One region of the Roseinatronobacter sp. genome, then DNA from elsewhere that is predicted to be linked to it. Evidence: riboswitches for the same ligand, from Rfam matches in the RefSeq annotation. Region 1 holds a riboswitch; the other holds the start of a gene.
What was found. A riboswitch is a leader RNA that binds a small molecule or an ion and turns the genes downstream of it on or off. The one in region 1 is predicted to bind thiamine pyrophosphate.
Positions count from the first base shown of each region.

Region 2: it holds a riboswitch for thiamine pyrophosphate, as region 1 does, so the genes downstream of both, ACTIE1_RS03440 (thiamine ABC transporter substrate-binding protein) here and thiD (bifunctional hydroxymethylpyrimidine kinase/phosphomethylpyrimidine kinase) in region 1, are expected to answer to the same signal.

Region 1 covers NZ_JBHYFM010000015.1:6,101-9,317, reverse strand. Annotated here, with positions in the region: gene ACTIE1_RS11685 (response regulator transcription factor) at 1-124, shown strand, start outside; gene ACTIE1_RS11680 (ATP-binding protein) at 121-1,506, shown strand; TPP riboswitch at 1,617-1,720, shown strand; gene thiD (bifunctional hydroxymethylpyrimidine kinase/phosphomethylpyrimidine kinase) at 1,780-2,583, shown strand; gene ACTIE1_RS11670 (FAD-dependent oxidoreductase) at 2,576-3,217, shown strand, end outside.
Region 2 covers NZ_JBHYFM010000002.1:88,657-91,873, forward strand. Annotated here, with positions in the region: gene ACTIE1_RS03435 (thiamine/thiamine pyrophosphate ABC transporter permease ThiP) at 1-345, opposite strand, end outside; gene ACTIE1_RS03440 (thiamine ABC transporter substrate-binding protein) at 342-1,319, opposite strand; TPP riboswitch at 1,364-1,467, opposite strand; gene aroC (chorismate synthase) at 1,558-2,676, shown strand; gene ACTIE1_RS03450 (hypothetical protein) at 3,022-3,217, opposite strand, start outside.

The sequences.
Region 1 (3,217 bases):
AGATATAGAGGGCAACGCCGTGGAGCTTCTGGTCTCTCGGTTGCGGCGCAAGCTGGACGGGCACGGGGTCGGCATCCGCACGCTGCGCGGCCTTGGATACCTGATGCAGGTCGACAAAGCATGAGGCGCGGCCTTTCACTGAACCGCAAACCATTTGCAGGGTCCTTGCGGCTGCGCCTGTTTGTGCTGATTTTACTGCCGCTTGTTGCCGTGGCGGTCATGGCGGGAACAATCCGCTACTGGCAGGCACAAACAATGTCGCAGGCCCTGTATGACGACGCGCTGAAGATTGTCGCCCATGTCGTCGCCCGAGAGGTCATCATAACCCAGGGTGATGTCGTGTCCGATGCATTGCTGGATTCATTGGTTGGGGCCTTGGGCGATCCGATCTTTTACAATGTCTCGGCGGCGGATGGGCGAATTCTTGCAGGCTATACCGACACACCCGAAGGCATTATCCCTGCTGAACTGCGTGGCGGGGAACCACATTTCTTCGATTTCACCTATAACGGGCAGCCAGCGCGTGCAGTGGTCCTGCGCGAGTTTATCGCCGACCCGTTCTTTGATGGCTGGACAACGGTTCTGGTCTGGCAGTCGACGACCCAGCGCCGCGCACTTAGCCTGATTATCTTGCAACAGGCGCTTGGTATTCTGGCGCTGGTGCTTGTGACTGCGGCGGCAGCAGTCTGGATCGGAATCGCCCAAGGTTTGCGCCCGCTGACCGACCTGCGCGAAGCGGTGTCTTTGCGCAGCCCATCGGAGTTGAACCCCATCCGGCGCGTTGTTCCCAACGAGGTGCGCCCCCTGGTAGGGACAATGAATTCCCTGTTCGCGCGGCTTCAGGCGGAATTGCAGCGCCGCAATCCCGTTGCCGCCATCCGCGCGCAGGCTGAAGCCGCGCTGTCCAGCAAGGACGCGCAACAGCGTGATGCCCGAGTTACAGATCTGCATGCAGCAGCAAGCGAGTTGTCGCGCCTGAGCCAGCAGTTGCTTAGTCTGGAAATTGCAGAACATACTGCGGCAACAGGCCGGACCCCGCTTGATTTTCGCCAGCTTGTGGCCGAGCAGGCACGCAAATTTGCACCTGTGGCGCTGGCCGAAGGGGTCGAGGTCCATTTGCAAGCGCCGGCACAACCCATGGTCGTCACCGGAAACCCTGTCCTTCTGCGCGAGGTGATTGACAACCTGCTGGACAACGCGCTGCGCTACGGGGCCAGCCACGGCGAGGAAATCCGGCTGCGTCTGGAACCCGACGACCGCCAGCTTACCCTGACCATAGAGGATGACGGGCCGGGTATTCCCGTGACCGCGTCCGAGCATGTTTTCGAGCGCTTCGTCAGGTTGCCGCAGCACGGCGGAAATGAACGGGATCGTTCGGGCTGCGGGCTGGGGCTCGCGATCGTGCGCTCGATCGTTGTGGCGCATGGCGGGTCTGCCTATCTGGCGCATGGCACCAAAGGGTGCGGGATTGTCATCTCGCTGCCGTTGTCGGGTAACGCCGCGTGACGCCGTATCCGGCCTGTCCGTAGGGGCGCGATGTTGCCTGACCGGTGCAGGATGACATTGCGCATCTATCTGCACTTGCCGCTGGGGATGTTTTGAATTAGCTTCCCTGTCAACAACCGTTGGGGTGCCTTGCTTGCAAGGCTGAGAGGCGTCACGCCAACCCATCGAACCTGATCCGGATCATACCGGCGTAGGGAACGGTGCGCAAAAAGGGCCATGACAGGCCCGCATTCCGTCCTCTGACGTTGGTACCCACAACGAAAGGAGGCGCGCTTGACCCCCATAGCCTTGACCATAGCCGGATCGGATTCCGGTGGCGGTGCCGGTATTCAGGCGGATCTGAAGGCATTTTCCGCGCTGGGCGTGTATGGCGCATCGGTCATTACGGCACTGACCGCGCAGAACACGCGCGCGGTCAACATGGTGGAACCCGCAAGCCCTGCGATGATCGCCGCGCAAATGCAGGCGGTGTTTGATGATCTGGCAATTCGTGCGGTCAAACTGGGCATGCTGGGCGATGCCGCGGCAATCGCGACTGTGGCGGCAGGGCTGCGCGGGCAGGAAATGCCGGTGGTTCTGGACCCGGTGATGGTTGCAAAATCGGGCGACAGGCTGCTGCCCGCCGATGCGCTGGCGGCGTTGCGCAGTGAAGTGCTGCCGCGCGCTACGGTGCTGACGCCGAACCTGCCGGAAGCTGCGGATCTGCTGGGCACGGCCCCTGCGCGCAACGAGGCTGAAATGCTGGAACAGGGGCAGGCATTGCGCGCCTTGGGCGCGCAGGCCGTGCTGATGAAAGACGGGCACGGCGACGGGTCGGATTGTGTGGACCTGTTGATTGACGCGCAAGGTGTAACCCGCCTGTCCGCGCCGCGCCGCGCCACGAAAAACACCCATGGCACCGGCTGCACATTGTCAGCCGCGATTGCGGCAGGGCTGGCGCAGGGCATGGGGCTGGCAGCAGCCGTGACGCGGGCGCATGCCTATCTGCAAGGTGCCATCGCGCATGCGGACGGGCTGGGCGTGGGGTCCGGTCACGGGCCGGTGCATCATTTTCACGGGATATGGCCCAATGGCTGATGTGACCATCATCGGGGCTGGTGTCGCAGGGCTTTGGGCCGCATGGGCGCTGTGCAAGGCGGGCGCAAGCGTGCGCCTGATGGACCGCAGCGGCGCGCCGGGGCCGCACGGGTGTTCGTGGTGGGCAGGGGGCATGCTGGCCCCGTTTTGCGAAGGGGCGGTGGCAGAAGCCGCCGTTGTCGCACATGGCCAGCACGCTGCCGCCGCTTGGGCCGAGGTGACAAATGTCACCTATCGCGGGTCGCTGGTGGTCGCGCTGGACCGCGACAGGGGCGAGTTGGCACGCTTTGCGCGCCGCACAAACGGGCATGAATGGGTCAGGGACGGTCTGGCCGAGTTGGAGCCGGACCTGCCCGGCCCTTCGCAGGCGCTGTTTTTCAGCGCCGAGGCCCATCTGGACCCGCGCACGGCACTTGCCGATTTGCTGGCTGCGTTGCGCGCGCGCGGGGTGGATATTCAACAGGCAGCGGCCACGCCCGATGACGTAACCGGCCCTGTCATCGATGCGCGCGGCATGGCAAGCCCTGTGCGGGGGCTGCGCGGGGTGCGCGGCGAAATGATCGTTTTGCGCGCGCCCGATATCGCGCTGACCCGCCCTGTGCGCCTGCTGCATCCGCGTCATCCGCTATATATC
Region 2 (3,217 bases), on a different contig from region 1:
CGACCGGCCAAACACCGCCAGCAGCCCCAGCACGGCCACCAATGTGGGCAGGATGAATGGTGCCCCCATCAGCGTAATCAGCAGACCGCGCCCCCTGAAGTGCCGCCGCGCCAGCGCACGCGCAACAGGTATGGCCAACACAACCGACAGCAGCGCCGACAAGGCGGCCTGAACCAGTGTGAACCGCACGGCCGCCCAGTCCGCCCCGCGAAGTGCACTGAAACCGTCCGCGCGCATGGCAACCGCACCCAAGGCCCCGAAATTCAGGACCAGCAGCCACGCGGCAACTCCCCCGCCCGCAAGCAGGGTGAACAGCCGCGTGGCGCTGGCCGGATCACGGATCACCGCGTCATGCCATCCAGCCAATGCGCCAGTGCGGGTGTGCGGCGGTCATCTGCCATATCCTCGGTCAGGAATATCGCTGTCTCGGGCAAGGGCAGGTCGCGGAATACCTGCGGCCAGTCCTCGCGCGGCAGGGCCGACGGATAGGACCAGTTGGCAGTTGCAATCATGGACTGGAATTCCTGCGACAGGATGTAGGCCATGAATTGCCGCGCCAGATCGGGCTGTGTCGCGCCTGCCAGAATGCCCGCCGCCTCGGCAATGAAATAATGCCCTTCGTCAAAAATCGCGGCTGCTTTGGTGTCATCATCTTCTTCGGCAATATGATAGGCGGGCGATGTGGTGTAACTTAGCACCATGTCAGCCTCGCCATCGGTGAACATGCCATAAGCCTCGGACCAGCCAGCAGTGACCGTGACCGTCTTGGCCGCAAGGTTCTGCCAGATCCTGTGCGCGTCCTCGCCATACAGGTGATCGACCCACAGCATCAGCGCCAGCCCCGCACCGGACGAACGGGGGTCCTGCCAGATCAGGGAAATATCATCCCGTTCAATCAGTTCCGCAAAGCTGGCAGGCGGGGTTTCCAGCCGCGTTTTATCATAGACAAAGGCCGCGTAGGACCAGTTGAAGGGGATAAAACGGTCGTCATTCCATTCGACCGGCACGGTCAACGGGGCCAGATCCTGCCCATGTTGCACAAACAGGTCGGACTGGCGTGCACGCAGCAGTTCATCCGTGCCCAAACCGATAACAACATCGGCCTGCAAGCGCGGCCCTTCCAGCATCAGGCGGGGCAGAACGTCACCTGTTCGATATTCCAGCGTGCAATCGCAGCGCGCCTCGAACCCCTGTTTGATGGCAGGCCCCGGCCCCCAGCTGGACCCGAAGTAATCTGGTGCCAGCACAGTCAATGTGTCCGCCTGCGCAGGACCTGCCATTGCCAGCGCTGCAAGTGCCACGACATGAAAACGTGTCATCTGTTCAATCTCCTTCATTCACCAATGGCGGGGATTGAAACGGGTATATTGCCCGCAACCTTCCCTCCGCCGGTCTTAACCGGGTCAGGTTCAACGGGTCCGCAACAATCGCATCTCAGCCCGCACGCGGGCACCCCGAGGTGCCCTATCACTTAGGGGCTTTCATCTGTCGCGGCAAGTGCGGTGCTTGAGCCTTGCGCGCCTTACCGCTAAGTGAATACGTCAAAGGAGTGCACGCATGAGCTTTAACACATTCGGCCATCTGTTCCGTGTCACCACATGGGGCGAAAGCCACGGTCCCGCGCTTGGCGCCACTGTCGATGGCTGCCCCCCGGGGGTCGCGCTGGATGCGTCCATGTTGCAGCACTGGCTGGACAAACGCAAACCCGGCCAAAACCGCCACACCACCCAGCGGCGCGAACCCGACCAGGTGGAAATCCTGTCCGGTGTCTATGAAGGGCGCACCACCGGGACGCCCATTCAACTGATGATCCGCAATGTCGACCAGCGGTCCAAGGATTACGGCAATATCCTTGATACCTTCCGCCCCGGCCATGCGGATATCACCTATTTCCAGAAATACGGCCTGCGTGACCCGCGCGGCGGCGGGCGGTCCTCTGCGCGGGAAACGGCTGCGCGTGTTGCCGCTGGTGGTGTGGCGCGCGCGGTTCTGGCAACACTGGTGCCGGATTTGACGATTGCGGGATATATGGTGCAAATGGGGACGCACGGCATTGACCGCGCGCGCTTCGATCCGGAGGAAGCGGCCCGCAACCCGTTCTGGGTGCCCGATGCGCAAGCCGCACAGGACTGGGCGCAGGCGCTGGACCAGATTCGCAAGGACGGCAATTCCGTAGGCGCGGTGATCGAAGTGGTGGCATCAGGGGCACCAGCGGGGCTGGGCGCCCCTATCTATGCGAAGCTGGACACGGAACTGGCCGCCGCGATGATGTCTATCAATGCGGTCAAGGGTGTGGAAATTGGTGCAGGTATGGGCGCTGCGGCCCTGACCGGCGTGGAAAACGCCGATGAAATCGAGATGGGACCGGATGGTCCGCGCTACCGCTCCAACAAGGCAGGTGGAATTCTGGGCGGGATTTCAACAGGGCAGCAGATTGTCGTGCGCTTCGCCGTCAAGCCCACATCATCCATCCACACCCCGCGTGCGTCCGTCACCCGTGCGGGCGATCCCACCGATGTGGTGACGAAGGGCCGCCATGATCCTTGTGTGGGTATTCGCGCCGTTCCGGTGGGCGAGGCGATGATGGCTTGCGTCTTGTTGGATCACCTGCTGATGCAGCGCGCCCAGACGGGGGGGCTTGGGCCAGTGGGGCAGATCGGACCGGCAGCGCAGTAACGCTTGCGCGCTTTCCCCGTCAGTCGGCGGTTCTAGGGGTTGAAACGGACATTGGGAACTTTCCAAGGCGCGGAGCCAAGGCCGCAGGCCGCCGCGCCATCGGCGGGCCGTCCCGCGGCCTGCCGACTTGGCCAGCGATACGCCAAGCCATGAGAGGTGGGAGTACGCCGCCAGCATAAAGTGAACTTCACCAACGCAGGATCGACAGACCCCGGCCCGCCGATCGCGCGGGCCTTATCCAAGTACGAAGGGCAACTTCAGGCCACGAACCGCCGCCAACGGTGCCTTGGGAACCTGACACTGTCAGCGTCCGGACAGGTTGCGCCCTGAGTGCCGCCCGTCCCGTTACCTGATCGACACCCCTGCTTCCGGCGCCTGCGCCACCACATCCGCAACGAATTGTTGCAGCCAGCGTGCCAGTTCAGGGTCAGGCGTTGGTGTGCGTCCCAGCCCCAAGGGCACATCCAGCGGGCTGCGGTCATAGATCACTGTGTAATGCGCAAGTGCCATGACATAGGCGCCAAGGTCGTTCACATGAATA